Regions from separate parts of the Streptomyces sp. NPDC057939 genome, predicted to be linked through region 4. Evidence: riboswitches for the same ligand, from Rfam matches in the RefSeq annotation. Region 4 holds a riboswitch; each other region holds the start of a gene.

Region 1 (7,561 bases), on a different contig from region 4:
TAGTCGGGCCCGGCCTTGTGCGGGGACACGGCCAGGCCGCGTTCCGCGAAGGCCGCCATCAGGCCCGTCGCCACGGTGGTCTTGCCGCTGCCGGACGACGGCGCGGCGATGACCAGCCGGGGCACGTTCACGGACATCACCACTCGATGCCCCTCTGGCCCTTCTGGCCGGTGTCCATCGGGTGCTTGACCTTGGTCATCTCGGTGACCAGGTCCGCGAACCCGACCAGCTTCTCCGGGGCGTTGCGGCCCGTGATGACCACGTGCTGGGTGCCCGGTCGGTTCCGCAGCACCTCGATGACCTCGTCGACGTCGATCCAGCCCCAGTGCATCGGGTACGCGAACTCGTCCAGCACGTACAGCTTGTGGGTCTCGGCGGCCAGATCGCGCTTGACCTGCTCCCAGCCCTCCTTGGCCGCCTGCTCGTTGTCGAGCTGGGCGTCGCGCTGGACCCAGGACCAGCCCTCGCCCATCTTGTGCCAGACGACGCTGCCGCCCTTGCCGGTCTCCCCGAGCGCCTTGAGCGCGTTCTCCTCGCCGACCTTCCACTTCGCCGACTTGACGAACTGGAACACCCCGATCGGCCAGCCCTGGTTCCAGGCGCGCAGCGCCAGGCCGAAGGCGGCCGTCGACTTGCCCTTGCCCGGGCCGGTGTGGACGAAGACGAGCGGACGGTTGCGGCGCTGCCGCGTCGTGAGCCCGTCGTCCGGAACGACGGACGGCTGTCCCTGAGGCATTACGCGACCCTCCTGTTGCTGCTGTGCCCGGCGGTGGACGCCACCGAGGTACGTACGTTCTTCACGAGCCCGGCCAGCGCGTCCGCCCGCAGCCCGTCGAGGGTGACGGCCGGACCGCCGAGGTCCGCGGCCAGCACCCCGGCCAGCCCCAGCCGGACCGGACCGGCCTCGCAGTCCACGACCACCGAGGTGACCCCCTCCGCACGCAGCAACAGGGCGGCGCGCTCGGACAGTTCGCGGGGCGTGCCCGGGGTCGAACCGCCGACGCCGCCCGCCGAGGTGGCCCGGCCGTCGGTGACGACGACCAGCAGCGGCCGGCGCGAGGGATCGCGCAGCCGCTCGATCCGCAGCACCTCACGGGCCTTCAGCAGCCCGGCGGCCAGCGGGGTGCGACCCCCGGTCGGCAGCCGTTCCAGCCGGGTCGCGGCGGCGTCCACGGACGAGGTCGGGGGCAGCGCCAGCTCGGCGGCCGCACCCCGGAAGGTGACCAGACCCACCTTGTCCCGGCGCTGGTAGGCGTCGAGCAGCAGCGACAGCACCGCGCCCTTGACCGCGCTCATCCGCTGCCGGGCGGCCATCGATCCGGAGGCGTCGACCACGAACAGCACGAGGTTGCCCTCGCGACCCTCCCGGGTCGCCTGCCGCAGGTCGTCCTTGCGGACCACCAGGCCCGTTCCGCTGCGCCCGCGCGCCCGCTGGTGCGGGGCCGCGGCCTGGACGGTCGCCGCCAGGTGCAGCTTCGTCAGCTGACCCCGGGGCCGCCGGGCGCCGGTGGTCCGGCCGTGCGCGGTACGGGCGCGCGAGCGCCGACCGGCCGCGCCGCCCTCGCCGAGACCGGGGACGCTGAGCATCCGGGTCCGGAACGGCTCGGAGGCCCGTACGGCGGCCTGCTCGGGCCCGTCGGCGCCGGCGTCGCCCTGCGCGGGCTGCGGCTCGGGACGGGGTTCCGACGGCTCGGACGGCTCGGCCTCCGGCGACCGGGCGTCATCGGAGCCCTCGGGAGCGGGCGGGGCCGGCCGGCCCCGACCCTCGTCGGGCGGGGGAGTGCCGCCGCCGTCGGGTCCGCCGTCGGGGCCGTCGTCGTCCGGGCCCTCGGGCTCCGGGTCCGGCTCGGGCTCGTCGTCGGGGAAGCGGTCCAGGATCTCGTCGAGCTTGTCCTCGTCCAGGCCGGGCGCGTCGAACGGGTTGCGGCGGCGCCGGTGGGGGAGCGCCAGCAGGGCCGCCTGCCGGACGTCCTCCTTGCGGACGTCCGTCCGCCCGGCCCAGGCCGCCAGGGCGGTCGCCGTGCGGGCCATCACGATGTCGGCGCGCATGCCGTCGACCTCGAAACCGGCGCAGGTCGCCGCGATCCGCAGCAGCGCCGTGTCGTCCAGCACCACCTTCGGGAGCAGGGTCCGCGCGGCCACCACCCGGGCCCGGACCTCGCGTTCGTCCCCGGCCCAGCGGCCGGCGAAGCCCGCGGGATCGTCCTCGTACGCGAGCCGGCGGCGCACCACCTCGACCCGCAGGGCGGGCTCGCGGGACGCGGCGACCTCCACGGTCAACCCGAACCGGTCCAGGAGCTGCGGCCGGAGCTCGCCCTCCTCGGGGTTCATGGTGCCGACGAGCAGGAAGCGGGCGTCGTGGCGCACGGAGACGCCCTCGCGCTCCACGTACGAGGCACCCATCGCGGCGGCGTCCAGCAGCACGTCCACGAGGTGGTCGTGCAGGAGGTTGACCTCGTCGACGTACAGGATCCCGCGGTGCGCGTCGGCGAGCAGACCCGGCTCGAAGGCCTTCACACCCTCGGAGAGGGCCCGCTCGATGTCGAGGGCGCCGACGAGACGGTCCTCCGAGGCGCCGACCGGAAGCTCCACCATCCGCGCGGGGCGGGCGCTGCCGGGGCCGGGCTCGTGGGGACCGTCGGGGCAGGCCGGGTCGGGCGAGGCGGGCGCGCACGAGAACCTGCAGCCGGGCACGACGTCCACCTGCGGCAGCAGCGCGGAGAGCGCGCGCACGGCGGTGGACTTGGCGGTCCCCTTCTCACCGCGCACCAGCACGCCGCCGACCGCCGGGCTGACGGCGTTCAGCAGGAGCGCCAGCCTCAGGTCGTCCTGCCCGACCACCGCCGTGAACGGGAAGTGGGTGCTGCTCATCCGCTGATCACTCCTTCGAGTGGACTGGGCCGGTCGCTCATCGGGCCGCGACGGCCTTCGGCCATGGGGTTCTTGTGTTCCCGGTGCGTCCGGGGCCGGTCCACCGCCGCGCTCGCCGCGTCCGAGGGGGCGGGCCCCGGGACGCGCGGCGCCGTCACGGCGCACCCGGCGGCAGGAACGGCAGCCCGTCCGGGACGCCCGATTCGACGAGCCGCAGCAGGCCGGCGGTGTCGGCGTGTTCCTCGATCAGGTCGCCCAGCAGATCGAGCTGTTCCTCGCGCAGCAGCCCGAACGAGGTGTCCGGGGCCGGCACGAACCGGCGGCCGGCGGCCGCGGCCACCTCCCGCAGGAACGCCCGCCGGAAGCCGTCCGACTCCAGCGAGCCGTGCCAATGGGTGCCCCACACGGCGCCGACGCGACAGCCGTCGAGGAACGGCTCCCCGCCCAGCACCTCGGCCACCCCGTGATGGATCTCGTAGCCCTCGACGGGCTCGCCCAGCGCCGAGCCGACCGGCCGCGCCAGGGTCTTCTCCCGGGCGAAGCGGACCCGCACGGGCAGCAGGCCGAGCCCGTCCACCGCGCCGGCCTTCGACTCGACCTCGTCCTCGATGTGCTCACCGAGCACCTGGAAGCCGCCGCAGATGCCGAGCACCGGGCGGCCCTCGGCGGCCCGCCGCGAAAGCGCGTCGGCGAGCCCCCGCTCCCGCAGCCAGGCCAGCGCCTTCACGGTGCCGCGCGTGCCCGGTACGACGACCAGGTCGGCGTCGGCCAGCTCCTCGGCCCGGTCCACGAACCGCACGACCACGCCGGGCTCGGCGGCTAGGGCGTCGACGTCGGTGAAGTTCGACATGAGCGGCACCGCGCACACCGCGACCCGCAGCACGTCCTCGCCGACCGGCGGGGCCACCACGGACTCCCGGACGGCGCCGCGCAGGGAGACCCGCAGCCCGTCCTCCTCGTCGATGCCCAGCCCGTGCTGGAAGGGCAGCACCCCGTACGTCGCCCTGCCGGTGAGCCCGCGCAGCATCTCCAGGCCGGGCTCCAGGAGGGAGACGTCGCCCCGGAACTTGTTGACCAGGTATCCGGCGATCAGCGACTGGTCCTCGGGGGACAGCAGGGCGGTGGTCCCGAAGAAGGACGCGAAGACGCCGCCCCGGTCGATGTCCCCGACCACGACGACGGGGAACCGCGCGGCCCGCGCGATGCCCATGTTCACGATGTCGGTCCGGCGCAGGTTGATCTCGGCCGGACTGCCCGCCCCCTCGCAGATCACGGCGTCATACGTGCCCCGCAGCTGCTCCAGGCAGTCCGTGACGACGCCGAGGAGCTGCTCGCGGTGCCCACCGGGCGCGGCCGACCCGGGGATCCGGTCGGGGCCCGCCGTGCCGAAGAAGCCGCGCGCGCTCATCTCGCCCACCGGCTTGCCCAGCAGCACGACCTGACTGCTGCGGTCGCTGCCCGGCTTGAGCAGGACCGGGTTCATCAGGGCCGTCGGTTCCACCCGGGCCGCCTGGGCCTGCATGGCCTGGGCCCGGCCGATCTCGGCGCCCTCCCGGGTCACGAACGAGTTCAGCGACATGTTCTGCGCCTTGAAGGGGGCCACCTTCACCCCCCGGCGGGCCAGCCACCGGCAGATGCCCGCCGTGACCACGCTCTTGCCCGCGTCCGACGTGGTGCCGGCGACCAGCATCCCGCCGCCGCGCCCGGTGCCGCTCATGCGCGCCGTCCCTTCGAAGTGGTACGGGAGACCAGCAGCCGGACCGCGACGCAGGCGCCCAGCGCCAGCCAGGTGACCTGCCGCGACAGGCGTACGGCCCGCTCGATGTCGGCGACCTCCACGGGCCGCCCGGTTCCCCCGTTGAGCACGGCACGGTGCTCGGTCCGGCCGCCGTAGGACAGGGTGCCGCCGAGCCGGACCCCGAGCGCCCCCGCGAAGGAGGCCTCCACCGGTCCGGCGTTGGGGCTGGGGTGGGCGGCCGCGTCGGCGCGCCAGGCGCGTACGGCTCCCCGCCGGTCGGGACCGGCCACGACGGCGGCCAGCGCGGTGAGGCGCGCTCCGGGCCAGCCGGCCAGGTCGTCGAGGCGGGCGGAGGCCCAGCCGTAGCGCAGGTGACGGGGTGACTTGTGGCCCACCATGGCGTCCAGGGTGTTCACGGCGCGGAAGGCCAGCAGGCCGGGCACCCCGGCGACGGCCCCCCACACCAGCGCCCCGACGACCGCGTCGGAGGTGTTCTCGGCGACGGACTCCACGACGGCCCGGGCCATCTGCTGCCCGTCCAGGGACTGCGGGTCGCGCCCGCACAGGTGGGGCAGCCGTTCGCGGGCGACCTCGGTGTCGCCGACGGCGAGGGCCCCGCCGATGGCGCGGGCCTCCCGGCCCAGCGAGGTGCCCCCGACGACGGCCCAGGTGGCGGCGGCGGTCAGGGCCACGCGGGCGGCGGCGGGGCGGGAGCGCACGGCGCGGGCGGCCAGGACGCCGACGGCGGTCGCGCCCCCGGCGCACACCAGGGTGTGGAGGACGCCGCGGGCGCGGTCGTCGCGCCACAGGGCGCGTTCGACGGCGGCGGCGGCTCTCCCGAAGGCGGCCACGGGGTGCCCGCGGCGCGGATCCCCGAGGATCCGGTCGCCGATCAGGCCCGCCGCGGCGCCGTACGCGAAGACGCGATCGGCACGCATGGTGGCAGCTATGTCCTCACTCAGGGTCCGCGCCCTGGTTCGACGTGTCCGGCGGCGAGAGTTCCTGGCTCCCGGGGCGCGCACCGTGTGCGCCGCCCCGGTGACAGTGGCGGGACCGCGCCGGATTCGCACCGGACTTCCTCTTCCATGCCGCCGTATTGGCTCGCGCAGTCCACCACGCACCGAGAACGCCCGTCAACTTGCCGTTGACCTGCGGCGGGTGCGCGGCGGGGTGCCGGGCGAGGTGCCGGCGGGTAGTGCGCCGGGGCATGCGAAAGCTCCCCCCGGGAGACCCGGAGGGAGCTTCGGACGCACCGTCTCAGCTGACGATCAGGTAGATCCCGTACGACACGGCCGCCGTGCAGAGCGCGAAGCAGACGTACGCGCCGCTGCGGGCCATGACAGCCGCGCCGCCGCGTTCGGTGGCTGCCTCGTGCTTGGACAGGCCCACCAGGCCCAGGGTGAAGAGGGCCACGAGGGCGACCGTGGCGGTGAGGCTGACTCCGAAGACGGAGCCGAGTGATGCCCAGTCGATCTTCATACCGCTGAATCCTCTGTCGTTCTCGGGGTCAGACCGCTGCGGCCGGAGCCGCGGGGGTCGCGGTCGAGGCCGGGATGGTGGCCTTGAGGTCCTCGTCGGTCACGGCGGCGGTGGTACCGGCCGCGGCGGTGGTCGGCGGGACGGTGACGGCGGCCATGGCCGTGGTGACGACACCGGGCTCGTCCGTCGCGCCGGGGGTCTCCAGCTCGTTGACGTTGTTGTGGTCGACGACCTGACGGCGGGAGATCAGCCAGATGGCGAAGCAGGAACCGACCAGGAAGACCGTGACCGCGGCGATGCCGATGTCACCGGTGCGCATGACGAGCTCGGCGATGGAGGCGACGAGCGCGGCGGCCGGCAGGGTCAGGCCCCAGGCGATGAACATGCGGGTGGCGGTGGACCAGCGGACCACACCGCCCTTGCGTCCCAGGCCGGCACCCATGACGGCGCCGGAGCACGCGTGGGTGGTGGAGAGGGAGAAGCCGAGGGTGGAGGAGGCCAGGATGACGCTCGCGGCCGAGGTCTGGGCGGCGAAGCCCTGCTGCGGCTGGAGGTCGGTGAGGCCCTTGCCCATGGTGCGGATGATGCGCCAGCCGCCCAGGTAGGTGCCCATCGCGATGGCCAGACCGGCGGAGACGATGACCCAGACCGGCGGGTTGGCGCCGGCGGGGAGGGCGTTCCCGGCGATCAGCGCCAGGGTGATGATGCCCATCGTCTTCTGCGCGTCGTTGGTGCCGTGCGCGAGGGAGACGAGACCGGCCGAGGCGATCTGACCGGCGCGGTACCCCTTGGCGGAGGTCTTCTCGCCGACCTGGTTGCCCAGCTTGTACGTCAGCTTCGCGGCCAGCATGGCGGCCACACCGGCGACGAGCGGGGCGGCGATCGCGGGGATCAGCACCTTCGTCACGACGACGCTGCCGTTGACCGCGTCGAGACCCGCGGAGGCGACCGCGGCACCGATGAGGCCACCCATGAGGGCGTGGGAGGAGCTGGAGGGCAGTCCGACCAGCCAGGTGACGAGGTTCCAGAGGATCGCGCCGACCAGGGCCGCGAAGATCACCTCCGGCTGAATGCCTTCCTCGTTGACCAGGCCCTTGGAGATCGTCTTGGCGACCTCCACGGACATGAAAGCGCCGACGAGGTTCAGCACGGCGGACATGGCGACCGCGGTCTTGGGCTTGAGGGCGCCGGTCGAGATGGTGGTGGCCATCGCGTTGGCCGTGTCGTGGAAACCGTTCGTGAAGTCGAACACGAGAGCGGTGATGATCACGATCCCGAGGAGAAGCGTTATGTGCTCCATTTACCCAGGCTTCTGTTTGACGTCATTGGCTCGGCGACCGTAGGCAACGTGGATGAACGGAAGGTGAACTGGGGCGGGCGGAGTGGTGTCTCGGTGTGCCGTGTGATCGGGACCTATCTCCCGGTTCCACCGCGAATATAGCGATTCGTGCACGTCAGAGCGGGGCGAACACG
Region 2 (7,561 bases), on a different contig from region 4:
GGCTGCCAGTTCAAGATCAGCGCGGGTGACCAGGTGGCCTTCACTTGGACGTCCTTCTGACCCGATCGCGATCACCCGACACACGGCGGTGAGGGCCGCGAGCCCCGTGGCTCGCGGCCCTCACCTGCGGCGGACCGTCAGACGCCCCACCGCAGCGCGATGGTGTCGCCCACGTTGATGACCTTCTCGCGCAGCGCCCCGGCGAAGGAGGAACCGTCGACGCCGACCTTCCACGTGTTCGAGCCGCTGTTGGCCTTGCCGTTGACCGTGGTGATGGTCCCGGTCCCGGAGGAGGGGGTCACCCCCGTGACGCAACCAGACGGGGTGGCGCCGCCCACGGCGGCCGCCAGGACGTCCCCGAGGGTGGTGGTCGCGCCGGTCGGGGTGAACGCGACGGAGCAGACCTTGAGGTTGCCGGCGCCGTCGTCGACGGTCAGCGCCAACTTCGTCGCCGTACCGGCGGTGAAGGTGGACTGGGCGACCCACTGCGGAGCACCGGGGGTCACCGGCACCGGCGGAGCCGTGGTGAAACCGCCGCCCGCGACCGCGCGCAGCGCGTCGATGGAGGCGTAGGCCGTGGGGCTGGTGTCCGCGGGCTTGTACTTGAAGCCGCCCGCCGGGTTGTACTGGTTGGCGATCAGGAAGTCGATCGGCGTCTTGCCGCTGCCGGTGAGGAAGTCGCCCGTCTGCGGGTTGAAACCGCAGGCGTTCAACCCGGCGACGCCCCAGCCGTTGGAGCTGGTGTTGACTCCGTAGAGCGAGTTGAACGCGCCGCTGCCGGGAACCAGGGTGCCCTTGAGGAAGTTCTTCGCCCGGACGACGTCCGTGTCGGTGTTCGGGACTCCGGAGACGCACAGGGCGGCCATGGCGGCGCCGGTCATGTCGACGTCGCTCGCGGAGTTCAGGACGGTGGGGTTGCCCTCGCCCTTCTGGTAGGTCCAGCCGCCGTCCACGTGCTGGTTGGCGCGGATGCGGGTGACGAGGGAGTCCGTCAGCGCCTGCGGAATCCGGTTCGCGCCGCCCTGGGTCTTGGCCCCCCGCAGCGAGAGCGCGGCGAAGACCGTGCCGTTGAAGTTCCCCGACGGACCGAAGTAGCCCGGCTCCGCCGTCTGCCAGTAGGAGTAGATGTTCGCGACGAGGTTGCGGGAGGCCGAGACGCGGGCCGGGTCGATGCCGGCGGCGTAGGCGTTGAGGGTGCCGCGCTCGTAGTCCGTGACGACCGGGGAGGCCTGCGGCCAGCCCGCCGTCGACAGGAGGTTGCGGTAGACGGTCCGGGCGTTCTTCGTCGTGTCGCCCCCCGGGTGGACGTCGACCACGGCCGTACCGGTGGCCGCGAACGCGCTGAACGCCCACTCGTTGGACAGGCCGGCGCCCGCGTACGAACCATCGGCCGCCTGGAGGGACTTGAGGTACGTCACACCGTTCGTCCTGGACGTGGCGATCTGCGCGGGCGACGAGGTGGCGAAGGCGGGCAGCGCGGTGAGGACGAGGGCGCCGAGCGCGGCGGGCACCGCGAGCGTGAGGCGGCGGGAGGTACGGGGACGGGACATGGCCTGCTCCTGGAATGAGGGACGCCGACCTGACCGGGGCTCGTGCGGGCGGGCAGCCCGGAGCGCGGTGGCGGCCGTCCGAACGCGTGGTACGGCTTGTGCAATGCCTCGCCACACGGGCATTCGGGCTCGGAAACGGCCCCCTGCCGTCCCACACCGCTGCGCGTCAGCCCCGGATTCGCACCGGCTTCCCCCACGTGGCAGCCCAGGACGCTACCCGAGTGATCAAGGGTCCGCCAGCCACCGCGGACGGCGTCGCCGGCGCGGTGGTCGAGCCCGCCGCCGTGAGACGCAGACCACCTTGACGCTGTCTTTATCCGCGTGTTCCACTCCGACTGATAAGCACTCAGCTCCAGGGGAAGCCGGTCGAATTCCGGCGCTGACCCGCAACCGTAGGCCCGGCACCGTCCGGGCGAGTCGGAATGCCTGGAGCCAGGTTTTGCAGCGAGAAGCGCCGTCGCGGACTACGGCGTGGTTCGAATGGCTTCCCTGGGCCCCGTGGGCCGTGGAAGCCCTTTTGCCACGCACTGGTCCGCCCGGCCGACACGAGGGGCCGTGGTGGGGACCGCAGAGCAATCAGAGCAACGCATGGGCAGCAAGGGGTTGCTGTCGCTCGTTTCGGCGGCGCTGCTGACCTTCGCCGCGAGCGTGGTGTTCGTGGGCGGGACGATCCCCGCCTCGGCCGATCCGATCGAGCAGTGCACGGCCACCACCGGCGCGATCGTAGCCGTGGACTTCGGCCCGTTCGGCGGCAAGGTCGAGCGCGGCTGCGACACCACTCCGACGACCGGGTACGAGCTGCTGCACTCGGGCGACTTCACCACCACCGGCACCGTCCACGACGGGGACGGCTTCATCTGCCGCATCGGCAAGGGAACCGGCACGCAGTACCCCACGCCGGACAAGGAGGACTGCGTCCTCACCCCCCAGGCCACCGCCTACTGGTCGTACTGGATCGCCTCGCCCGGCCAGAAGAACTGGACCTACAGCCCGCTCGGCGCGATGGCCCGCACGCCGAAGCCCGGTGACGTGGACGCCTGGGTGTTCGGCGGCACGGACATCGGCGGCACCTCCGGCAAGCCGACGTTCTCCCCCGACGACGTCCGGGCGGCCGGCGGCACCACGCCCGACCCGAGCGTCCCCACCGCCCCGCCGCAGGTGCCCGCGGGAGCGGTCGACGTACCGGCCGCCACCCGCTGGATCACCGACCGGCTGACGGACGGGGAACGCGTCGTCGACGAGGGGTCCACCACCGCGAACCACTTCCTGACCACCGAGGCCGTGTTCGCCCTCGTGGCGGCCGACCCCGGGAGCCCGGTGGCTAAGAAGGCCGCCGACTTCCTCTCGGCGCCCGAGCAGACCGACGCCTACGCCTATCCGGCCGGCAGGGACGGGATCCCCGACGCCACCGCCGCCGCCCGGCTCGCACTCGTCGCCGAGGCCACCGGGAAGGACCCCCGCGCCTTCGGCGGGCACGACCTCCTCGGCGATCTGGTGAAGTACGTCTGCCCGCGCGACATCGGCGACGGGGAGACGGTGGAAGGCTGCCTGACCAAGGGCGACTTCCGTACCACCGGCCAGTCCGACGCGCAGGCCATGGCCGTCATCGCCCTGTTGAACGGCGGTGTGACGCCGCCCGCCGACGCGGTGAACCGGCTGACCGGCCTCCAGTGCGAGGACGGCGGATTCACCTCCATCCTGATCCGCTCGGGGGGATGGTGTGACAGCGACGCGAACTCCACCGGGCTGATCACGCTGGCGCTCCACCGCGCCGGCGGACACGACGCGACCGTGCAGAAGGCGCGCGACCACCTGAAGAAGTCCCAGTTGGCGACCGGCGCCTGGCCGTCCGCCGGCTACATGACCACGGGCAGCCCGGCCTCCACCGGTTGGGCCGCGCAGGCCCTGCGCGCGCTCGGCGACGCGGCCTTCGCGGACGCGGGCATCTCGTGGCTCTCCCGGCACCAGTTCCCCGCGGGCGGCTTCGGGTTCGAGGAGGACGACACCGAGTCGCGGCTGTTCGCCACCGCGCCCGTCACCATCGCGAGCGCGAAGAGCGACCTGGTCACGCTGACCACGGGACGGACCGGGCCGACGCCGACCCCGACGCCCACTCCCACACCGACGCCCACGCCGACTCCCACACCGACACCGACACCGACGCCGACTCCCACACCGACCCCGACGCCGACCCCGACGCCGACCCCGAAGCCCACTCCGACCGACACCGGGCCGACGACCCCGGCCGGCGACGGACCCGACCTGAAGAAGGGGACCGCGTACCTCGGCGACCGGAGCCGTCTGGTCCAGGGCCGCTTCTACGAGAGCATGCCCGGTACCGGCTTCGCCGACTACGGCCTGACCATCGACGGCGCCTACGCGCTGGCCGCGACCGGCCAGGACAACGCCACCCTGCGCAACATCGTCGACTTCCTCGACAAGGGCGGCAAGGACGGCAAGGGACGCGGCGTCCACGACTGGACCCTGATCGGCACCAAGTACGCCGGCGGCGGATCCATCGGCAAGACGGCCCTCCTCGCGGAGTCCGTGGGCCGCGACCCCCGCAGCTTCGGCGGTCAGGACCTGCTCGCCGCACTGTCCAAGGCGGTCTGCCCCGGCGCGTCCCCCGCTCCGGTCCGGTGCGCCGCCAAGGGCAACTACACCAACGCCACCTCCGTCTTCTCCCAGTCCCTCGGCATCATGGCCCAGGTCCGCGCGGGTGAGACGGCCGCCGCGGCCGACCCCGTCGCCTACCTCAAGAGCCTCCAGGAGCCCTCGGGTGCCTGGCCGAGCCTGATCGGCGAGGCCAGCCAGGCCGAGGTCGACTCCACCACGATGGCCGCCATGGCCCTCGACCTGCTCCCGGACGCCGCCTCGCAGGCGGCCGTGGACAAGGCGGTCGCCTGGCTGGCGACGCAGCAGAAGGACGACGGCGGCTTCCCCGGCGCCTCCGGCAACTCCGTCAACTCGGCCGCCCTCGCCGTCCAGGGACTGTCCCTGAACGGGGAGAAGTACGCGGGCCCCATCGCCAAGGCCCGCGCGTTCCTCAAGTCGCAGCAGAACGCCGACGGCGGCTTCAACATCGCCAAGGGCTCCCAGCCGGGTTCGGACGTCCGCGCCTCCGCGCAGGCGGTCGGCGGTGCCACCGGCATCTCCTTCGGCACGCTGTCGCGGAACCTGGACGGCACCACCCCGGAGCCCATCCCCACCACGACCGGGGGTACGACGGGAGGCACCACCGGAAGCACGACCGGGGGTACGACCGGAGGCACCAACGGCGGGACCACCGGCGGCACCACGGGCGGTACGACGGGAGGCACCACCGGGGGCACCACCGGCGGTACGACGGGGGGCACCACCGGCGGGGCCAACGGCGGCACGACCGGCGGCTCGTCGACCGGATCTTCGTCCGGGCCCGTGATCGTGACGCCTGGCGAGGACGCGGGCGGCACGGGCTCATCCGGCGGAGCCGGTACCTCCGGCGCCAACACCTCCGGCGGAACCAGTACCTCCGGTGGCACGAGCAGCTCCGGCGGCGCGAACTCCTCCGGCGGAACCGCCACGTCCGGTGGAGCGGGCAACAGCCCGGCCCCGACCGGTCACCTCGCATCGACAGGTGCCCAGGTCGGCGGCCTCGCGGCCGCGGCCGTGATCCTGACCCTCGGCGGCTGGGGCACCATCCGTGCCGCGAAGCGCCGTCGCGAGACGACCGGAGGCCGAGCATGAGCACCCACCGCCTGCTGCGCGCCGCGGCCCGTGCGGCCACCGCGCTGGGGCTGACGGTGGCGGCCTTCGCCGCCACCGCCGCCCCGGCCGGGGCGGCCCCCCAGCCGATGAGCCAGTGCACCACATCCTCCGGCGTCGTCCTCGCCGTGGACTTCAGCCGCTGGGGCGGACCCGTCTACCGCTCCTGCGGTACGACGCCCACCACCGGCTACGAACTCCTCAACCAGGGCGGCTGGGCCACCACCGGCACCGGCCACGACGGCCCGGCCTTCATCTGCCGCATCGGGTACAGCGGACACCAGGGCGGCAGGCAGTACCCGACCCCGGAGCAGGACGACTGCGTCCTGACCCCGCCCGCCTCCGCGTACTGGTCGTACTGGCACGCCAACCCCGGCCAGAACACCTGGGAGTACAGCCAGCTCGGCGCCATGCTCTACAAGCCCAAGCCCGGCAGCGTCGACCTGTGGATCTTCGGGGCGACGAACATCGAGGGCACCCAGGGGCGCCCCACCGTCACCCCCGATCAACTGCGCGCCAAGAACGCCCGGCCGACGGGCGGCGGCAAACCCGTCCCGCAGGACACCCGCACGGCGGCGCCACTGCCGCCGAACGTCAACACGGGGCCGAAGCCCGAGAACCCGCCCCCGGCGGCACCGCGTCCGGCGGACCCGGTGGTGCCCGCGCAGCCGGGTCCCGTGCAGCCGCAGGTTCCTTCGCAGCCGTCGGCAGGGGGTCCCTCCCCCACGGACACCGCGAGCGCGAGCCCGTCCCCCTCCGCCGCCGACACCGGTACGGCATCGCCCTCCGGGTCGCCGTCCCCCTCGGCGACGACCCCCGCGGCCGTGGCCGCGCCCGCGTCCGGCCCCCAGGTCGTCGACGCGGCACCCGCCGCCGACGCGGAGCACGACGCGGGCTCGTACCTGCCGGCCGTCGCCACCGGGGCGCTGGTGCTGCTGATCGGCGCGGCCGCCGTGTACGCGGCCAAACGCCGCCGTCGTACGGAGTAGCCGCGTGTCCCGCACCGCCACCGCGGCCGCGGCGAAGCCGCCCGTGTCCGGCCCCGTGCCGGACCCGGGCGGCCGCCGGCTGCCCCGCACCCTGCATCCCGTCGCGTGGTGGGTCTGGGCGCTCGCCCTGGCCACCGCCGTCAGCCGCACCAACAACCCGCTGCTGCTCTTCCTCGTCCTGGCCGTCCTCGGTTACGTCATCACCATGCGCCGCACCGAGGCCCCCTGGGCCCGGGGGTTCAAGTACTACCTGTACCTCGCGTTGACCGTCGTCGCGATCCGCGTGGTCTTCCGCGCGGTCTTCGCCACCGGCATCACCCCCCGCGACCACTTCCTCTTCTCCCTTCCCCACATCCCCACGCCCGACTGGTACGCGGGCATCCAACTGGGCGGCCCCGTATCCCTGGAGGCGCTCCTCTCCGCCGCCACCGACGGACTCCGGCTTGCCTGCATGCTCTGCTGCATCGGCGCCGCGAACACCCTCGCCAACCCCAAACGCGCCCTGCGCGTGCTGCCCGGCGCCCTCCACGAACTCGGCGTCGCCGTCACGGTCTCCATCAGCGTGGCCCCCCAACTCGTGCAGAGCGTGCAGCGCGTGCACCGGGCCAAGCGGCTGCGGGCCGGTCGCGCCAAGGGCCTCCGGGCCCTGCGCGGCATCGTCGTCCCCGTACTCGAAGACGCCCTGGAGCGTTCGCTGCGGCTGGCCTCCGCCATGGACTCGCGCGGCTACGGCCGCGCCGGCACCGCCACCCGTGGCTCCCGTCGCGCCACCGGCGCCCTGATGCTCCTGGGCATGTGCGGCCTGTGCGCGGGGGCCTACGGACTCCTCGACGCCACCGCCCCGAAGCTCCTGGGTCTGCCCGCGATGGGGGCGGGGGCGCTCCTGTGCTTCGCGGGTCTGCGGCTCGGTGGTCGCCGCGTCAGCCGCACCACCTACCGGCCCGATCCCTGGCGCTTCGCGGAATGGGCCGTTGCGGGCTGCGGTGTGCTGTCGGCCGTGCTGCTCTTCGCCAACGTCGGGTTCAACGCCGCCGAGCTCAACCCGTCCATCTACCCGCTGAGTTGGCCCACCCTGCCACCGGTCCCCGCCGCGGCCATCCTCCTGGCGGGCACCGCCGGGTTCCTGGCGCCGCCGCCGTCCCCACCCGTCCGGCCGACCGTCCCCGTACCGCGCACCGAGGAACCCAAGTGATCACCTTCGACCAGGTCACCGTCCAGTACGAGGACACGGCCGAACCGGTCCTGCGCGACGTGGACCTCACCGTCGAGGAGGGCGAA
Region 3 (7,561 bases), on a different contig from region 4:
CGCAGAGCCCGCGCTCCCCCGCCCCGGAGATCACGACCGTCCGCACCGCGGGATCGTCGCGCCAGGCCGTCAGGGCTTCCTCGATCCGCAGCACCATGGGGTGGCTGAGGGCGTTGAGGGCCTTGGGACGGTTGAGGATCAGCCGTCCGGCCCCGCCCTCCACCCGGACGAGGACCTCGTCCTCCTCCCCGCTCATCGCAGTGCCTCCGTCAGGCCGCGGGCGACGATGACGCGCATGATCTCGTTGGTCCCTTCCAGGATCTGGTGCACACGGAGATCGCGGACGATCTTCTCGATGCCGTACTCGCTCAAATAGCCGTAGCCGCCGTGGAGTTGGAGCGCTTCGTTGGCGACGGCGAAGCCGGTGTCGGTGGCGAACCGCTTGGCCATCGCGCAGAGCTGCGCGGCCTGCGGGTCGGCGCGGTCCAGCGCCTCGGCGGCCGTACGGACCAGCGCGCGGGCGGCGGAGAGTTCGGTCGCCATGTCGGCGAGGCGGAACTGGAGCGCCTGTGCGTCCAGGAGCCGGGCCCCGAACGCCTCCCGGTCGGCCAGGTACGCGAGGCTGCGGTCCAGCGCGCTCTGGGCGCCGCCCAGGGAGCAGGCGGCGATGCCGAGGCGACCGCCGTTGAGGCCGTTCATGGCGATGCGGAAGCCGTCGCCCTCGGCGCCGAGCCGACGGTCGGCGGGGATCCGCACGCCGTCGAGGACGACCTGACGGGTGGGCTGGGCGTTCCAGCCCATCTTGTGCTCGTTGGGTCCGAAGGAGACCCCGGGGTCGTCGCGCTCGATGACGAACGCCGAGATGCCGCCGGATCCGCTGTCGCCGGTGCGGGCCATGACCACGTAGACGCCGGCGGCCCCGGCTCCGGAGATGAACTGCTTGACGCCCGTCAGGACGTAGTGCTCGCCGTCCCGTTCGGCACGGGTGCGCAGCGCGGCGGCGTCGGAGCCGGCGCCCGGCTCGGTGAGGCAGTAGCTGCCCAGGACGTCGGCGGTGCACAGGTCCGGCAGCCAGCGGCGGCGCTGGGCGGCGTCCCCGTACCGGTCGATCATCCAGGCGACCATGTTGTGGATGGAGAGGTAGCCGGCGATCGACGGGCAGCCGGTCGCCAGGGTCTCGAAGACGAGGACCCCGTCGGAGCGGGTGAGGCCGGAGCCGCCTTGCTCCTCGCGGACGTAGACACCGCCGAGGCCGAGCGAGGCCGCCCGGCGGATGACGTCGACGGGGAAGTGCTTGGCCTGGTCCCAGGCGACGGCGTGGGGGGCCAACTGCTCCTGGGCGAAGTCGAGGGTGACCTCGGCGAGGGCGAGCTGGTCCTCGGTGAGGGTGGTCACGGCGCTCATCCCATCGTCGGGATGGTGAAGCTCGCGCTCTCCTTGGCCCCGGAGGGCCAGCGCGAGGTGACGGTCTTGGTCCGGGTGTAGAAGCGGATCGAGTCGGGCCCGTGCTGGTTCAGGTCGCCGAAGCCGGACCGCTTCCAGCCGCCGAAGGTGTGGTAGGCGACGGGTACGGGGATCGGGACGTTGACCCCGACCATGCCGGCGCCGACGCGGCGGGTGAAGTCGCGTGCGGTGTCGCCGTCACGGGTGAAGATCGCGACGCCGTTGCCGTAGGGGTGCTCGGTGGGCAGGCGCAGCGCCTCCTCGTAGTCGGCGGCCCGGACCACGGACAGCACCGGGCCGAAGATCTCCTCGCGGTAGATCCGCATCTGCGGGGTGACGCGGTCGAAGAGGGTGGCTCCGGCGAAGTAGCCGTCCTCGTGGCCGGGCAGGGTGAACCCGCGTCCGTCGACGACGAGTTCGGCGCCCTCGGTGGCTCCGATGCCGACGTAGCGGTTCACCCGGTCGAGCGCGTCCCGGCTGACCAGGGGCCCGAAGTCGGCCTCGGGGTCGTCGGAGCGGCCGACGCGCAGGGTGGAGATGCGCTCCGCCAGCTTGGCCACCAGGGCGTTCGCGGTCTCCTCTCCGACGGGGACGGCGACGGCGATGGCCATGCAGCGCTCGCCCGCCGAGCCGTAGCCGGCGCCGATCAGTGCCTCCACGGCCTGGTCGAGGTCCGCGTCGGGCATCACGATCATGTGGTTCTTGGCGCCGCCGAAGCACTGGGCGCGCTTGCCGTGGGCCGCGGCGGTGGCATAGATGTGCGCGGCGATCGGGGTGGATCCGACGAAGCCGAGGGCCTGGACGCGAGGGTCCTCCAGGAGGGTGTCGACGGTCTCCTTGCCGCCGTTGACCACGTTGAGGACGCCGGGCGGCAGTCCGGCCTCCAGGAACAGTTCGGCCAGCCGCAGCGGGACGGACGGGTCCCGCTCGGAGGGCTTCAGGATGAAGGAGTTTCCGCAGGCCAGGGCGGGGGCGGCCTGCCAAAGGGGGATCATCGCGGGGAAGTTGAAGGGGGTGATGCCCGCGACGACGCCCAGCGGGGAACGCAGCGAGTGCACGTCGATCCCGGTGCCCGCGTTGTCGGTGAACTCACCCTTCAGCAGGTGCGGCACGCCGGCGGCGAACTCGACCACTTCCAGGCCGCGTTGCAGGTCGCCGTGGGCGTCCGCGACGGTCTTGCCGTGCTCGGAGGACAGCAGTCGGGCCAGGGAGTCCCGCTCGCCCTCGACGAGTTGGAGGAAGCGCAGCATGACGCGGGCGCGGCGCTGCGGGTTCCACTGCCCCCATTCCAGCTGCGCCTCCTCCGCGTTGGCGATCGCCGCCTCGGTGTCGGCGCGTCCGGCCAGGGGGACCCTGGCCTGCACCGTGCCGGTGTTGGGGTCGTACACGTCGGCGAAGAGACCGGACGTGCCGGTCGTGTGCTTGCCGCCGATGAAGTGGGTGAGTTCGCGGACCATCGAAGCCTGCTCTCGTCAGGTGAGGATCCGAGGAAGGCGCGGCGCGGGAGCGGTACGGCACCGATCGGGGTGCGGACCGCGGGTCCGACCGCGGGACAGGGAAGGCCCGGGGGCCTTCGTCGAGTCACGAACGCGAGGACAGGGCCTCATGGTTCGGGGACTCCGCCGGATCACCTGGGCCGTGGTCACGTACCGGTGCCATGCGTGTCTGCTCCATCCTCGTGGACAACACGGATCACCCCGCGGCCGGTATCCTGACTCCCGGATCAACGCGTGCTCTCCGGCCTTCCCGACGGATGGATCCCGTCAGTGGCCTGACCTGCTGAAGAGCACACTTCCCAGTCACAGTGGCGGGACCGCGCCGGATTCACACCGGCTTCCCTGCACCGCGGGCTTGTCACGAACATATAGTTGGACGTCCTAGTAAGTCCACCCCCCACCCCCGGCGGGGCCGCGCGAAAACCCCGCCGCCCCGAAGGGGTCCCGTTGGTACGGTGCGCCGATGCCGACGACAAGGACGTTCCAGGTCACCTTCGACTGCGCGGAGCCCGAGCGGCTCGCCCGCTTCTGGTGCGAGGTGTTGGGGTACGTCGTACCGCCGCCCCCGGCGGGGTTCGCCACCTGGGACGATTTCAACGTCTCACAGCCGGCCGAGCAGCGGGATTCCCGGTTCGCCTGCCATGACCCCTCGGGCGTGGGTCCGGGGCTGTACTTCCGGCGCGTCCCCGAGGGAAAGGCCGCCAAGAACCGGCTGCACCTCGATGTGCGGGTCGGCACCGGGCTCGTCGGCGAGGAGCGACTCGCCGCTCTGGAGGCCGAGTGCGCACGGCTCGTCCCGCTCGGCGCGGTGCACGTGCGCACCCTGTACGACGGCAACGACGCGTGCATCCCGATGCTGGACATCGAGGGCAACGAGTTCTGCGTCGACTGAGCGGTCCGGGGCGCGGAGCGCGCCGGCCCGTCACGGCCCGGGTCGGGCCCCGGCTCACCGGTCCGGGTCGGCGACCCGGTACGGGACGAAGGTGCTGGAGTTCTCGTCGACGGCGAGCGGCCGCCCGAGCGGCGGGACGGCGCGCTGCGGGCAGTCGAGCCGCTCGCAGAGGCGACAGCCCATGCCGATGGGGGTGGCCGCGGCCGTGTTGTCCAGGTCGATCCCGTCGGAGTAGACCAGCCGGGAGGCGTGCCGGATCTCGCAGCCGAGACCGATGGCGAAGGTCTTGCCCGGCTCCCCCCAGCCTCCGCGGTGGCGGGTGACGGCGCGGGCGGTCCACAGGTACCGCCGACCGTCGGGCATGGCGGCCACCTGCACGTGGATCCGGCCGGGCGCGGCGAAGGCCTCGTAGACGTTCCACAGCGGGCAGGTACCGCCCGCACGGGAGAAGTGGAATCCGGTGGCGGACTGCCGCTTGGACATGTTCCCGGCCCGGTCGACGCGGACGAAGGAGAAGGGCACCCCGCGCAGCCTGGGGCGTTGCAGAGTACTGAGGCGGTGGCAGACGGTCTCGTAGCCGAGGCCGAAGTGGTCGGTGAGTCGCTCGATGTCGTAGCGGAACTCCTCGGCGGCCGTGTGGAAGGCCCGGTACGGAAGGATCAGGGCGGCGGCGAAGTAGTTCGCGATGCCGATCCGGGCCAGCGCGTGCGGCGTCGACCCCGCGGGGAAGTCCTCCGCCGCCAGCCGGTCCAGTTCGCCGCCGTACTCCAGGAACGCCAGTTGCGTGGCCATCCGGAAGGCCTGCTGGCCCGGTCGCAGCCGGGCGGACAGATGCAGTACCCGGCCCGAGTCGTCGTAGTGGTGCAGCCGCTCCGAGTCGGCGCTCACCCGGACCCCGTGGCGGTCCGCGAGCCGCGCCGAGAGGGCGCGGACGACCTCACCGGGCCGAATCCGGATGGTACGGGCCAGCTCCTCGGCCGCGAGGTCGGTGTCGTGGAGGTAGTTCTGGCGCCGGTAGAAGAACTCGCGGATCTCCTCGTGCGGCGAGCGCGGCGATCCGGCGCCCGGGTCCCCGTCCCGCCCGTCGGCGGAACCGGCCAGCCGCTCGGCCAGCAACTGGCCGCGGCGGCCCAGGTCGAGCAGCACCTGAGCGACGGCCGGCATCCGGGAGGCCAGCTCGGCCAGGTCCGAGGTGGATACCCTCGCCTCGGCCACCTCACCGGCCAGCGCCTCCCTCAGGTCCGCGACCAGCCGACTGGTGTCGCGTTCGGAGAAGAAGCCCGGATCGACGCCGAAGGCCTCGGTCAGCCGCAGGAGCACCGGCACGGTCAGCGGGCGGGAGTCGTGCTCCATCTGGTTGAGGTAGCTGGGCGAGATGGCCAGCACCCGGGCCAGTTCGGCCTGGGACATCCGCCGTTCCTCCCGCAGTCTCCGCAACCGCGTGCCCGCGTACGTCTTGCTCACCGCGCCTCCCTCGTTCCGTGCACCACCCTATGCGGGAGGCGATGACTCGGACCCTTCGCAAACTTGACAAACGGCGTCGAGAAGATTCGCAGAAGTTGGCAGACGTCCACGCTTGATGGCACTGGGTGCCACTGCGAGAGTCGTCCTGCGGCCCGCCGGACCAGGCGGATCCGGACGGGGGAACCGGGCCCGAATCACGCCCTGATGTCGGACACCCCGGCAGCTCCCGGCTGATGGATCGACAACATTGCTCACTCGTTCCAGGTCAGGAACGGCGGGCCGCGATCCGATATGGCACGTGGTGCCACAGCTTCGCACCTATGGCGTGCGAGGACGTTGAAGCGACTCATGGAGACGGTGACGGTCATGGCAGAGGCGAACACGACGGCGGCGGCCGAGATGCTCAGGCAGCGGTGGGCCGACGACCCGCGGTGGGCGGGCATCGAGCGCACCTTCACGGCCGAGGACGTGGTGCGGCTCTCCGGCAGCGTCCGCGAGGAGCACACCCTGGCCCGGCGCGGCGCCGAGCGGCTGTGGCGGCAGCTCCACGAGCAGGACTACATCCACGCGCTCGGCGCGCTCACCGGCGGGCAGGCCGTCCAGCAGGTGCGGGCCGGTCTGCAGGCGATCTACCTCTCCGGCTGGCAGGTCGCCGCCGATGCCAACCAGGCCGGTCACACCTACCCGGACCAGAGCCTGTACCCGGTCAACTCGGTCCCCCAGGTGGTCCGGCGGATCAACAACGCGCTGCTGCGCGCCGACCAGATCGCCACCGCCGAGGGCGGCTCGGACACCACGGACTGGCTGGCGCCGATCGTCGCCGACGCCGAGGCCGGCTTCGGCGGCCCGCTGAACGCCTTCGAGTTGACCAAGGCGATGATCGCAGCGGGCGCGGCCGGCATCCACTACGAGGACCAGCTCGCGTCCGAGAAGAAGTGCGGCCACCTCGGCGGCAAGGTCCTCGTCCCCACCGCCCAGCACGTCCGCACCCTGAACGCGGCCCGCCTGGCGGCCGACATCGCCGACACCCCGACGCTGATCATCGCCCGTACGGACGCCCTCGCCGCGACCCTGCTGACCAGCGACGTCGACGAGCGCGACGCCGAGTTCTGCACCGGCGAACGCACCGCCGAGGGCTTCTACCACGTCCGGAACGGCATGGCCCCGGTCATCGCCCGCGGCCTGGCGTACGCCCCGTACGCGGACCTCATCTGGGTGGAGACCGGCACCCCGGACCTGGCCCAGGCCCGCGAGTTCGCCGAGGCGATCCACGCGCGGTACCCGGACCAGATGCTCGCCTACAACTGCTCGCCCTCCTTCAACTGGAAGGCGGCCCTGGACGACGACGGGATCGCCAAGTTCCAGCGCGAGCTCGGTGCCATGGGCTACCGCTTCCAGTTCATCACCCTGGCCGGCTTCCACTCGCTCAACCACGGCATGTTCGACCTCGCCCGCGGCTACGCCGAGCACGGCATGACCGCCTACGTCGACCTCCAGGAGCGGGAGTTCGCCGCCCAGGCGCAGGGCTTCACGGCGGTCAAGCACCAGCGCGAGGTCGGCACCGGCTACTTCGACCTGGTCTCCACGGCCGTCAACCCGGCCTCCTCCACGACGGCGCTCTCCGGCTCCACCGAGGAAGAGCAGTTCCACTAAGACCTCCCGCATCCGGCAGGGCCCGCCCGCCGGCCGTCGTCCGAAGGCGCCCGAGGCTCCCCCCTCGGGCGCCGGCCACCCACGCCGAGGAGCAGAACCGCATGTCATCCACGTCCCTGACCGCCGGTGTCCGAGTCCTCGGCACACCGGGCGAGCGCCACGAGGAGATCCTCACCCCGGCGGCGCTCGACTTCATCGCCCGGCTCGACGCCGCGTTCACGGGCCGCCGTGCGGAGATCCTCAAGGAACGGCAGCGCCGGTCCGCCCACCTGGCCTCGGGCACGCCCCTGGACTTCTCCCGTGCCACCTCGGCGATCCGCGCCGACGCCGACTGGCGGGTCGCCCCGCCCGCGCCCGGCCTCACCGATCGGCGCGTCGAGATCACCGGCCCGCCCGAGCGGCGAATGGCCGTCAACGCCCTGAACTCCGGCGCCAAGGTGTGGATGGCCGACTTCGAGGACGCCACCGCCCCCACGTGGAACAACGTCATCGGCGGTCAGCTCACCCTGCTCGACGCCATCGAGCGGCGCATCGACTTCACCACCCCGGAGGGCAAGGAGTACCGCCTCGGCACGGACCTCGCCACGATCATGGTCCGACCCCGCGGTTGGCACCTCCTCGAAGAGCACCTGGAGATCGACGGCCGGCCCGTGCCGGCCTCGCTGGTCGACTT
Region 4 (7,561 bases):
CCAGCACGATGACCGCGCCGACCGCGGGCGCCACCAGCAGCGTCCGTTCGGCGCCGACCAGCCGGACCGCGATCGGCCCGCTGATCAGCGAGACGAAACCGATCGGCCCGGTGACGCCCGTGGCGAGGGCCGCCGCCGCCGCGCCGACCAGCAGGGTGGCCGTCCGGGCGGCGCGCACCCGGGAACCGAGCCCGTGCGCCAGTTGGTCCCCCAGCGACAGCGCGCCGAGCGCGCGGTTCAGCGGCAGCACGCACACCCCGGCGCCGACGAGCGCCACGGCCAGGACCCCCACCCCGGACCAGTCGGCGCCCGAGACGCTCCCGACGAGCCAGCGGGTGACCTGGGCGATGCTGTGCTGACCGGCGGAGGAGAACAGGTAGTTGACGTACGCGGCGCACACCGCGGACAGGGCGATGCCGATCAGGACGAGCCGGTTGGTGTCCACCCGGCCTCCGCGCCGGCTGAGCAGCAGGATGACGCCGACCAGCAGGAACGATCCGCCGATGGCGGCGCCCTCCACCCCGTACGGCAGGGCCGGGGCGAACAGCAGGACGGTGACGGCGCCCGCACCCGCGCCGGAGGAGATGCCCACGATGTCGGGCGTGGCGAGCGGGTTGCGGATCAGCCGCTGGTACAGGGCGCCGGAGAGCCCGAACAGCGCCCCGGCCAGCAGCGCGGCCAGTGCCCTCGGGAGCCTGATGCGGTGGATGACGTAGTCGGCGAGGCCGGTGCGCATCCCGAACGCGGCGGGCAGCACGTCCCCGGCGGGGATTCCGCGCAGGCCGCCGAGCAGTACCGAGGCGACGAGCAGACCGAGCGCGAGGGCGACGAGCACGGAGACGACGACCGTCGCCCGGCGCGTCCCCGCGCGCCGGGCGGCGCGCAGTCGGGCGGCGGTGGCGGCGACGGTGTCGGCGGCGGAGGTCGCGGTCCGCGCGGTCGTCGCCGCGGCGGCGGGACGGACCGGCACGGCCACGCCGGTCTTCCCGGTGGTCGGGGTCGGATCGGTGGCGGTCATGCCCGCACCGTCCCTCGGCGCCGGGCCAGCCAGACGAAGTAGGGGGTGCCCACGATCGCGGTCATCACCGACACCTGGACCTCTCCGTGTTCGAGCACGAGCCGGCCGGCCGTGTCCGCCCCGACGACGAGCACCGCGCCGCAGAGCAGGGCCAGCGGCAGTGACCAGCGGTGGTCGCTGCCGACCAGCAGCCGGGCGACGTGCGCGGCGACGAGACCGACGAAGGCCACCGGCCCGACGGCCGCGGTGGCGCAGGCGCACAGCGTCACGGCGACGGCAGCGCTCGCCAGTTGGGCGCGCTCGACGCGCACCCCGAGCCCCCGCGCCGTCTCCTCGCCGAGTCCCAGCACGTTGAGGGTCCGACCGAGCGGCAACGCCAGGAGCAGTCCGATCAGCGCGAACGGGGCTATCTCGTCGAGGACCTGGGCGCGGCCGGTGAGCTGTCCCACCGACCAGAACCGCAGCGAGGAGTAGACGGCCTCGTCCCGGACGACCAGCAGGGTGACGATCGAGGCGAGCACGGCGGCGGTGGCGACACCGGCCAGGACCAGCCCGAGGGTCGAACTCCCCGTGTTGGTACGGGTGCCGATCAGGTACACGAGGACCGCGGTGAACGCCGAGCCGGCCAGGGCCAGCCAGAAGAAGCCGCTCGCGTCCGACACGTCGAGGAAGAGGATGCCCACCACCACGAACAGCGCGGCGCCCTGCTGGATGCCGAGGATGCCCGGATCGGCGAGCGGGTTCAGCGTCAGTGCCTGCATGACGAGACCGGAGGCGCCGAGCGCCGCTCCCACCAGGAGTCCCAGCAGGGTGCGCGGGATGCGTTCGGTCCACAGGACGTCGTGGTCGTAGCCGGAGGCTCCGGGGTGCAGCAGGATCTTGACGATCTCCAGGGCGGAGATGTCGCGGGCTCCGAGGCCGACGCTCGCGACGGTCACCGCCGCCAGGATCACGCCGGCGGCGACCAACGCGACCGAACCGCGCGAGAACCTGGTCCTCGGTGGGCGGGGCGCGGACGTGGCCACCGGCAGGGCCGATTGAGTCATGGGGGTGCGAGAGCTCCTCAAGTGCGAACGTGCACTTAGGTTAGCCTTATCTAAGTCTGGTGATCCATTGCGGAGCCCACGCCGATCGAACGCAGAGGCCGGAATGCCCGCTTCCGACACCTGTGACCCTCCGGTGTGAAGGGCGGGCCGCGTACGGCCCCCGCCCCCGGCGGACCGCCGACCCCGACCCGGCCGCACCGGACGACGCCGCACCCCTGCGAACCGTCGCGGCCACGACACCCGGCCGTCCCTTCCGAACCCTGCCGACCCGCACGGCCCGCGCCCGACCGACAGGATCCGAACGCGAGCCGGGGCCTGTCGTCGAACTCCCGTCCGCCTCGCGGCGTCCGGGCGACAACGGGACTTCGACGACAGGCCCTAGACCGGCGGGTGGTCGAGGCCCGGCAGCACGCTGATGACGGGCACCCCGGTGCGCGGGTGCTCCATGACCTCGGCCTCCACCTCGTACACGTCGGACAGGAGTTCCGCCGTGAGCACTTCCCGCGGAGTGCCCGTCACGATGACGCGGCCGCCCGCCATGACGCAGATCCGGTCGCAGAAGGCGGCGGCGAGGTTCAGGTCGTGCAGCGCGACGACCGCGGTGACGCCGAGGCGCCGGACGAGCCGCAGCGCGTCGAGCTGGTGCCGCAGGTCCAGGTGGTTGGTCGGCTCGTCCAGGACCATCGTCCCCGTGCGCTGGGCGAGCGCGCGGGCGATCAGCACCCGCTGCTTCTCCCCGCCCGACAGCCGGTCGAACGGAGCGTGCGCCAACGCGCCCACGCGGAGCTCGTCCAGCGACCGGGTGATGATCTCGCGGTCGCCCGCGTCGTCGCCCGCGAAGGCCCGCTTGTGCGGGGTGCGGCCCATGGCCACCACGTCGTACACCGTCAGCTCGAAGTCCCCGGAGGTCTCCTGGAGCACGGCCGCGAGCCGCCGGGCGAGCCGCTTGCCGGACATCCGCCACACGTCGTCACCGTCGAGGAGGACCCGGCCCGACGTGGGCCGCAGCGCCCGGTAGAAGGTGCGCAACAGCGTCGACTTGCCCGCCCCGTTGGGGCCGACCAGGCCCACCACCTCGCCGGCCGCCGCCCGCAGGGACACCCGGTCGACGAGGACCTTGCCGTCCACGACCACGCTGACGCCCTCGGCTTCGAGCGAACCGGGCACTCCCACCGCTGTGCTCGTCCCGCTCGTCCCGGTCGTCCCGGCCGTGCCGCTCATCCCGGTCGTTCCTGTCGCTCCGTTCAGCGGATCCGTCATCGGGCGGCCTTCCGTCGCATCAACCAGAGGAAGAAGGGACCGCCGACCAGGGCGGTGAGGATGCCGACGGGGATCTCCTCCGGGCTCATGAGCGTCCGGGCGGCCAGGTCCGCGGCGATCAGGAACGCCGCCCCCAGGAGCGCGGCGGCGGGCAGTGCCCGACGGTGATCGGCTCCCACGAGCAGCCGCACCACGTGCGGCATGATCAGCCCGACGAAGCCGATCTGTCCGCTGACCGCGACGATCGTGCCGATCATCAGGGCCACCAGGATGAACAGGGCGCCGCGGAAGCGGTGGACGTCCAACCCGAGGGCGGCGGCCGCCTCCTCCCCGGCCAGCAGGAGGTTGAGGGGACGGCAGACGCCGAGGAGGACGGCCGTGCCGACCAGCACCGCACCGACCGGGATCCACACCGTCGTCCAGGTGGTGCCGGCCAACCCGCCGAGCATCCAGCGCAGCGCGGACTGCGTCTTGTGCGGATCGTTCGAGGTGACGATCAGGAAGCTCGCCGCGGCCGACAGCACCTCGGCCATGGCCACGCCCGCCAGGACCAGTCGTACCGTCGTCATCCTGCCGCCCGAGCGGGCCAGGAAGTACACGGCGACGAGCGCCGCCAGCGCACCGCAGAACGCCGCGATCGGCAGGGTGAACAGTCCGAACAGGCCGAGGTTCAGGACGAGTACGAGCACCGCGCCGACCGACGCCCCCGAGGACACCCCCAACAGCATCGGGTCGGCCAGCGGGTTGCGGACCAGCGCCTGAAGCGCCATCCCGGCCACCGACAGGCCCGCGCCCACCGCACCGGCCAGCAACACCCTGGGCAGTCGGACGTCGATGACGATGGTCTCCCGCACCGGCGTCCAGGTCGGCTCGGCCAGGGCCGGGTGCAGGCGGTGCAGGAGGATGCTCCACACCTGGTCGGCGGGGACGCTGATCGAGCCGGCCGCGATCCCGGCCGTCGCGGCCCCCGCCACCAGGACGCCCAGGAGCGTCAGCACCATCGGATAGGGCAGCCCGGGCCGCCGCCCGGGACCGGCCGGGGACGCCGGACGGACGCCGGCCTCCCCGGCCGGTGCGGCCTTCACCCCGGTCACTTGACCTGACTCGGGTGGAGCTGACGCGCCAGCGACTCCACGGCCGCCGGCATCCGCACACCGAGCACGGTGGACGACAGCGGCAACACCGCGAACCGCTGGTTCCTGATCGCGGGCACGTCCTTCAGCGCCGGATGGGCGAGCAGGAACTTCTTCTTGTCCTCGACCGACTGGTCACCGTAGTCGTAGATGACGATGGCCTCGGGCGCACGCTGCGCCACCTGCTCGAACGACACGTCCCCGAAGGCCTTGTCCAGGTCGGCGAAGAGGTTGACCCCGCCGGCCCGCCGCATCATCTCGTTGCCGATGCCCTTGCCGCCCGCGGTGAACGCCGTCTTGTCACCGCTGTCGTACACGAAGAGCTTGACCGCGGGGACGCCCGCCAGCTGCGACTCGACGCGGTCGAGGACGCCGTGCAGCTTCGTCACCTGCTGCTCGGCCCGCTCGGGCACACCGAAGATCTTCGCGACGGTGCGGATCTCCGCGTCCATCGCGGCCGCGTCGACGGGACCGGTGGGGCACTCCTCGCTGTTGAGGTGCGTGTTGATGCCGGCCTTCGTGAAGGCGGCGCGGCCGCGGCCCTCCTTCTCGTCGAAGGTCGAGGACCACCCTCCGTACACGAGGTCCGGTTCGGCCTGCAACAGGACCTCGAACGACGGGTACTCCTTCGACAGGACCTTCACGCTGTCGTAGGCGCCCTGGTACTCGGGGAGGATGCGGTCGTCGAGGTAACCCGTGCCCACCATCGACTTCTCCAGGCCGAGCGCCAGCATGACCTCCGTCGCGTGCTGGTTCAGCGAGACGGCCCGCTGCGGCGGACGCTGGTAGGTGGTCCTGACCCCGCAGTTGTCCACCGTGACCGGAAAACCCGCCACGGTCCCGGCCGACGACGACGGGCCCGCGGAGGGCTTGGCGCCGCCCCCGCAGCCGGATGCGAGCAGGGCCACGACGAGCGTGGAGAGCAGGATCTTCGGGTGGTTGCGGGGCATGGGTGTGTCCTCTCGCCGCGGATGGAACGGGTGTTCTTCGTGCTACGTCGGCCGTAGCCCGGTCAATCGGTCGACGGCCGCGCAACGCCCGACGGGGTCGACGGGGTCGGCGGACGCGGAATCGGGGGCGTGAGGAAGGCCACTCGCGGGCCCGGGGGCCGGAGCGCGGAGGTGGCCGGACGCGACGGGCGCCCGGTGTGCGGGTGCCGCTTCTCCAGCTGTTCGGTCGCCACCGCCGGCCTCTCGTCCCTGCCGGGCGGCCGGTCGCGTGGCGGGGCACCCCCGTGCACGGCCGAGCCGTGGGGGAAGTGCTGACGGCCACGCCGTAGTCCGCGACGGCGTTCTCGTGTACATGACTGCGCGCCAGGTGTTCCGACTCGCCCGGCGGTGCCGGGCCCACGGTTGCGGGTCAGTGCCGGATTTCGACCGGCTTCCCCTGGTGCTGCGTGCTTTCAGCCGGAGTGCAACACGAGCCGGCCCGGGGCGTCAAGGTGGCGTACGTCGCAACGCGCCCCACGGCCCGACCGGCCATCCTCCCGACTGGCGACTCCTTGATCACTCGGGTACCGTCAGGGGCTTTCACCTGGGGGAACGGGGTGCGGACCCGAAGCCCGACGTCGGCTCCGGCGCACCGTCGACGGCGATGCCGATGCCCGCCGCCACTGCCGGCGCTCCCGCCCCACATCTCACGAACCCGTCCAGCATGCGGACTTTTGGACCGTTCCTCCAGCGAGTCGGCCTAGGGTGGCTCCCGCAGCTGGTTCGCCCCGTCCGCCAGGCGGGATGCGTCGTAAGAGGGAACCCGGTGGGAATCCGGGACTGCCCCGCAGCGGTGAGTGGGAACGACCGCCGTCATACGCACTGGACCCGTCAGGGTCTGGGAAGCGACGGCCAGTAGGAGCCGGCCCGAGTGGCCGGCGCGCCCGCGAGTCCGAAGACCTGCCCGTTGCCCGTGCGCGATCGACCGCGCACGGCTTCCCGGTGACCTCGTGGGCGGGTCGGCGTGCACCACGGACGGATCGTTCCCGTTCGCGTACCGGTCGTACGCGTTCCCGACGAACCGCCCGTTCCGGCACCCTTCGCGTCCTCGTCCCGCCACCGGGCCATGGAGACACACTCGCGAAGGAGAGTTCCGTGACCACCGAGTCCGCAGCCGCAGCAGTGCGCGCCACCGTGTACGGCTACCCCCGCCAGGGCCAGAACCGCGAACTGAAGAAGGCCGTCGAGGGCTACTGGAAGGGCCGCGTCACCGCCGACGCCCTCCGCGACACCGCCCGCGCCCTGCGCGCGGACGCCTGGCGGCAACTGACCGCCGACGGCGTCAACGAGGTCCCGACCGGCGACTTCTCGTACTACGACCACGTCCTCGACACCAGCGTCATGGTCGGCGCGGTCCCCGCCCGCCACCGGTCCGCCGTCACGGCGGACCCGCTCGACGGATACTTCGCCATGGCGCGCGGCACCCAGGACGTGGCGCCGCTCGAAATGACCAAGTGGTTCGACACCAACTACCACTACCTGGTACCCGAATTGGGCCCGGACACCGTCTTCACGGCCGACTCCACCAAGCAGGTAACCGAGTTCGGCGAGGCCCGCGCCCTCGGCCACACCGCCCGCCCGGTCCTCGTCGGCCCGGTCACCTACCTGCTCCTCGCCAAGCCCGCCCCCGGCGTCGCCGACGACTTCGAGCCCCTCACCCTCCTGGACCGGCTGCTCCCCGTGTACGCCCGGGTCCTCGCCGACCTCAAGGCGGCCGGCGCCGAGTGGGTGCAGCTCGACGAACCGGCCCTGGTCCAGGACCGGACCCCGGCCGAACTCAACGTGGCCGCCCGCACCTACCGGGAGCTCGGCGCACTGACCGAGCGCCCCAAGCTGCTGGTCGCCTCGTACTTCGACCGCCTCGGCGAGGCCCTGCCCGTCCTGGCGAAGGCGCCCGTGGAGGGTCTCGCCCTCGACTTCACCGACCGCGCCGCCGCCAACCTCGCCGACCTGGCCGCGGTCGGAGGCCTGCCCGGCAAGCGGCTGGTCGCCGGCGTGGTCAACGGCCGCAACATCTGGATCAACGACCTCCAGCAGTCGCTGGCCACCCTCGGAACCCTCCTCGGCCTGGCCGACCGGGTCGACGTCGCCGCCTCCTGCTCGCTGCTGCACGTT

What was found. Region 4 has a riboswitch for cobalamin ahead of ACFVS6_RS32810 (ABC transporter substrate-binding protein). Riboswitches for the same ligand answer to the same signal wherever they lie in the genome.
Region 1: another riboswitch for cobalamin. It lies ahead of ACFVS6_RS12105 (cobalamin biosynthesis protein); the one in region 4 lies ahead of ACFVS6_RS32810 (ABC transporter substrate-binding protein).
Region 2: another riboswitch for cobalamin. It lies ahead of ACFVS6_RS30175 (prenyltransferase/squalene oxidase repeat-containing protein); the one in region 4 lies ahead of ACFVS6_RS32810 (ABC transporter substrate-binding protein).
Region 3: another riboswitch for cobalamin. It lies ahead of ACFVS6_RS30215 (CoA-acylating methylmalonate-semialdehyde dehydrogenase); the one in region 4 lies ahead of ACFVS6_RS32810 (ABC transporter substrate-binding protein).

What each region holds. Positions count from the first base shown of each region.
Region 1 is NZ_JBHVPG010000008.1:57,709-65,269, reverse strand. Features, by position in the region: gene ACFVS6_RS12125 (cobyrinate a,c-diamide synthase) at 1-137, opposite strand, end outside; gene cobO (cob(I)yrinic acid a,c-diamide adenosyltransferase) at 137-736, opposite strand; gene ACFVS6_RS12115 (putative cobaltochelatase) at 736-2,871, opposite strand; gene ACFVS6_RS12110 (cobyric acid synthase) at 3,026-4,588, opposite strand; gene ACFVS6_RS12105 (cobalamin biosynthesis protein) at 4,585-5,547, opposite strand; cobalamin riboswitch at 5,583-5,739, opposite strand; gene ACFVS6_RS12100 (hypothetical protein) at 5,867-6,088, opposite strand; gene ACFVS6_RS12095 (anion permease) at 6,117-7,388, opposite strand.
Region 2 is NZ_JBHVPG010000036.1:70,897-78,457, reverse strand. Features, by position in the region: gene ACFVS6_RS30185 (DUF4430 domain-containing protein) at 1-60, shown strand, start outside; gene ACFVS6_RS30180 (hypothetical protein) at 138-1,550, opposite strand; cobalamin riboswitch at 1,668-1,744, opposite strand; cobalamin riboswitch at 1,858-1,999, shown strand; gene ACFVS6_RS30175 (prenyltransferase/squalene oxidase repeat-containing protein) at 2,109-5,276, shown strand; gene ACFVS6_RS30170 (hypothetical protein) at 5,273-6,283, shown strand; gene ACFVS6_RS30165 (energy-coupling factor transporter transmembrane component T) at 6,288-7,475, shown strand; gene ACFVS6_RS30160 (ABC transporter ATP-binding protein) at 7,472-7,561, shown strand, end outside.
Region 3 is NZ_JBHVPG010000036.1:81,231-88,791, reverse strand. Features, by position in the region: gene ACFVS6_RS30225 (enoyl-CoA hydratase/isomerase family protein) at 1-196, opposite strand, end outside; gene ACFVS6_RS30220 (acyl-CoA dehydrogenase family protein) at 193-1,344, opposite strand; gene ACFVS6_RS30215 (CoA-acylating methylmalonate-semialdehyde dehydrogenase) at 1,341-2,840, opposite strand; cobalamin riboswitch at 3,067-3,246, opposite strand; gene ACFVS6_RS30210 (VOC family protein) at 3,343-3,771, shown strand; gene ACFVS6_RS30205 (short-chain fatty acyl-CoA regulator family protein) at 3,826-5,235, opposite strand; gene aceA (isocitrate lyase) at 5,602-6,888, shown strand; gene aceB (malate synthase A) at 6,990-7,561, shown strand, end outside.
Region 4 is NZ_JBHVPG010000043.1:18,285-25,845, reverse strand. Features, by position in the region: gene ACFVS6_RS32830 (FecCD family ABC transporter permease) at 1-1,018, opposite strand, end outside; gene ACFVS6_RS32825 (FecCD family ABC transporter permease) at 1,015-2,064, opposite strand; gene ACFVS6_RS32820 (ABC transporter ATP-binding protein) at 2,443-3,285, opposite strand; gene ACFVS6_RS32815 (FecCD family ABC transporter permease) at 3,321-4,325, opposite strand; gene ACFVS6_RS32810 (ABC transporter substrate-binding protein) at 4,415-5,407, opposite strand; cobalamin riboswitch at 5,752-5,888, opposite strand; cobalamin riboswitch at 6,149-6,369, shown strand; gene metE (5-methyltetrahydropteroyltriglutamate--homocysteine S-methyltransferase) at 6,542-7,561, shown strand, end outside.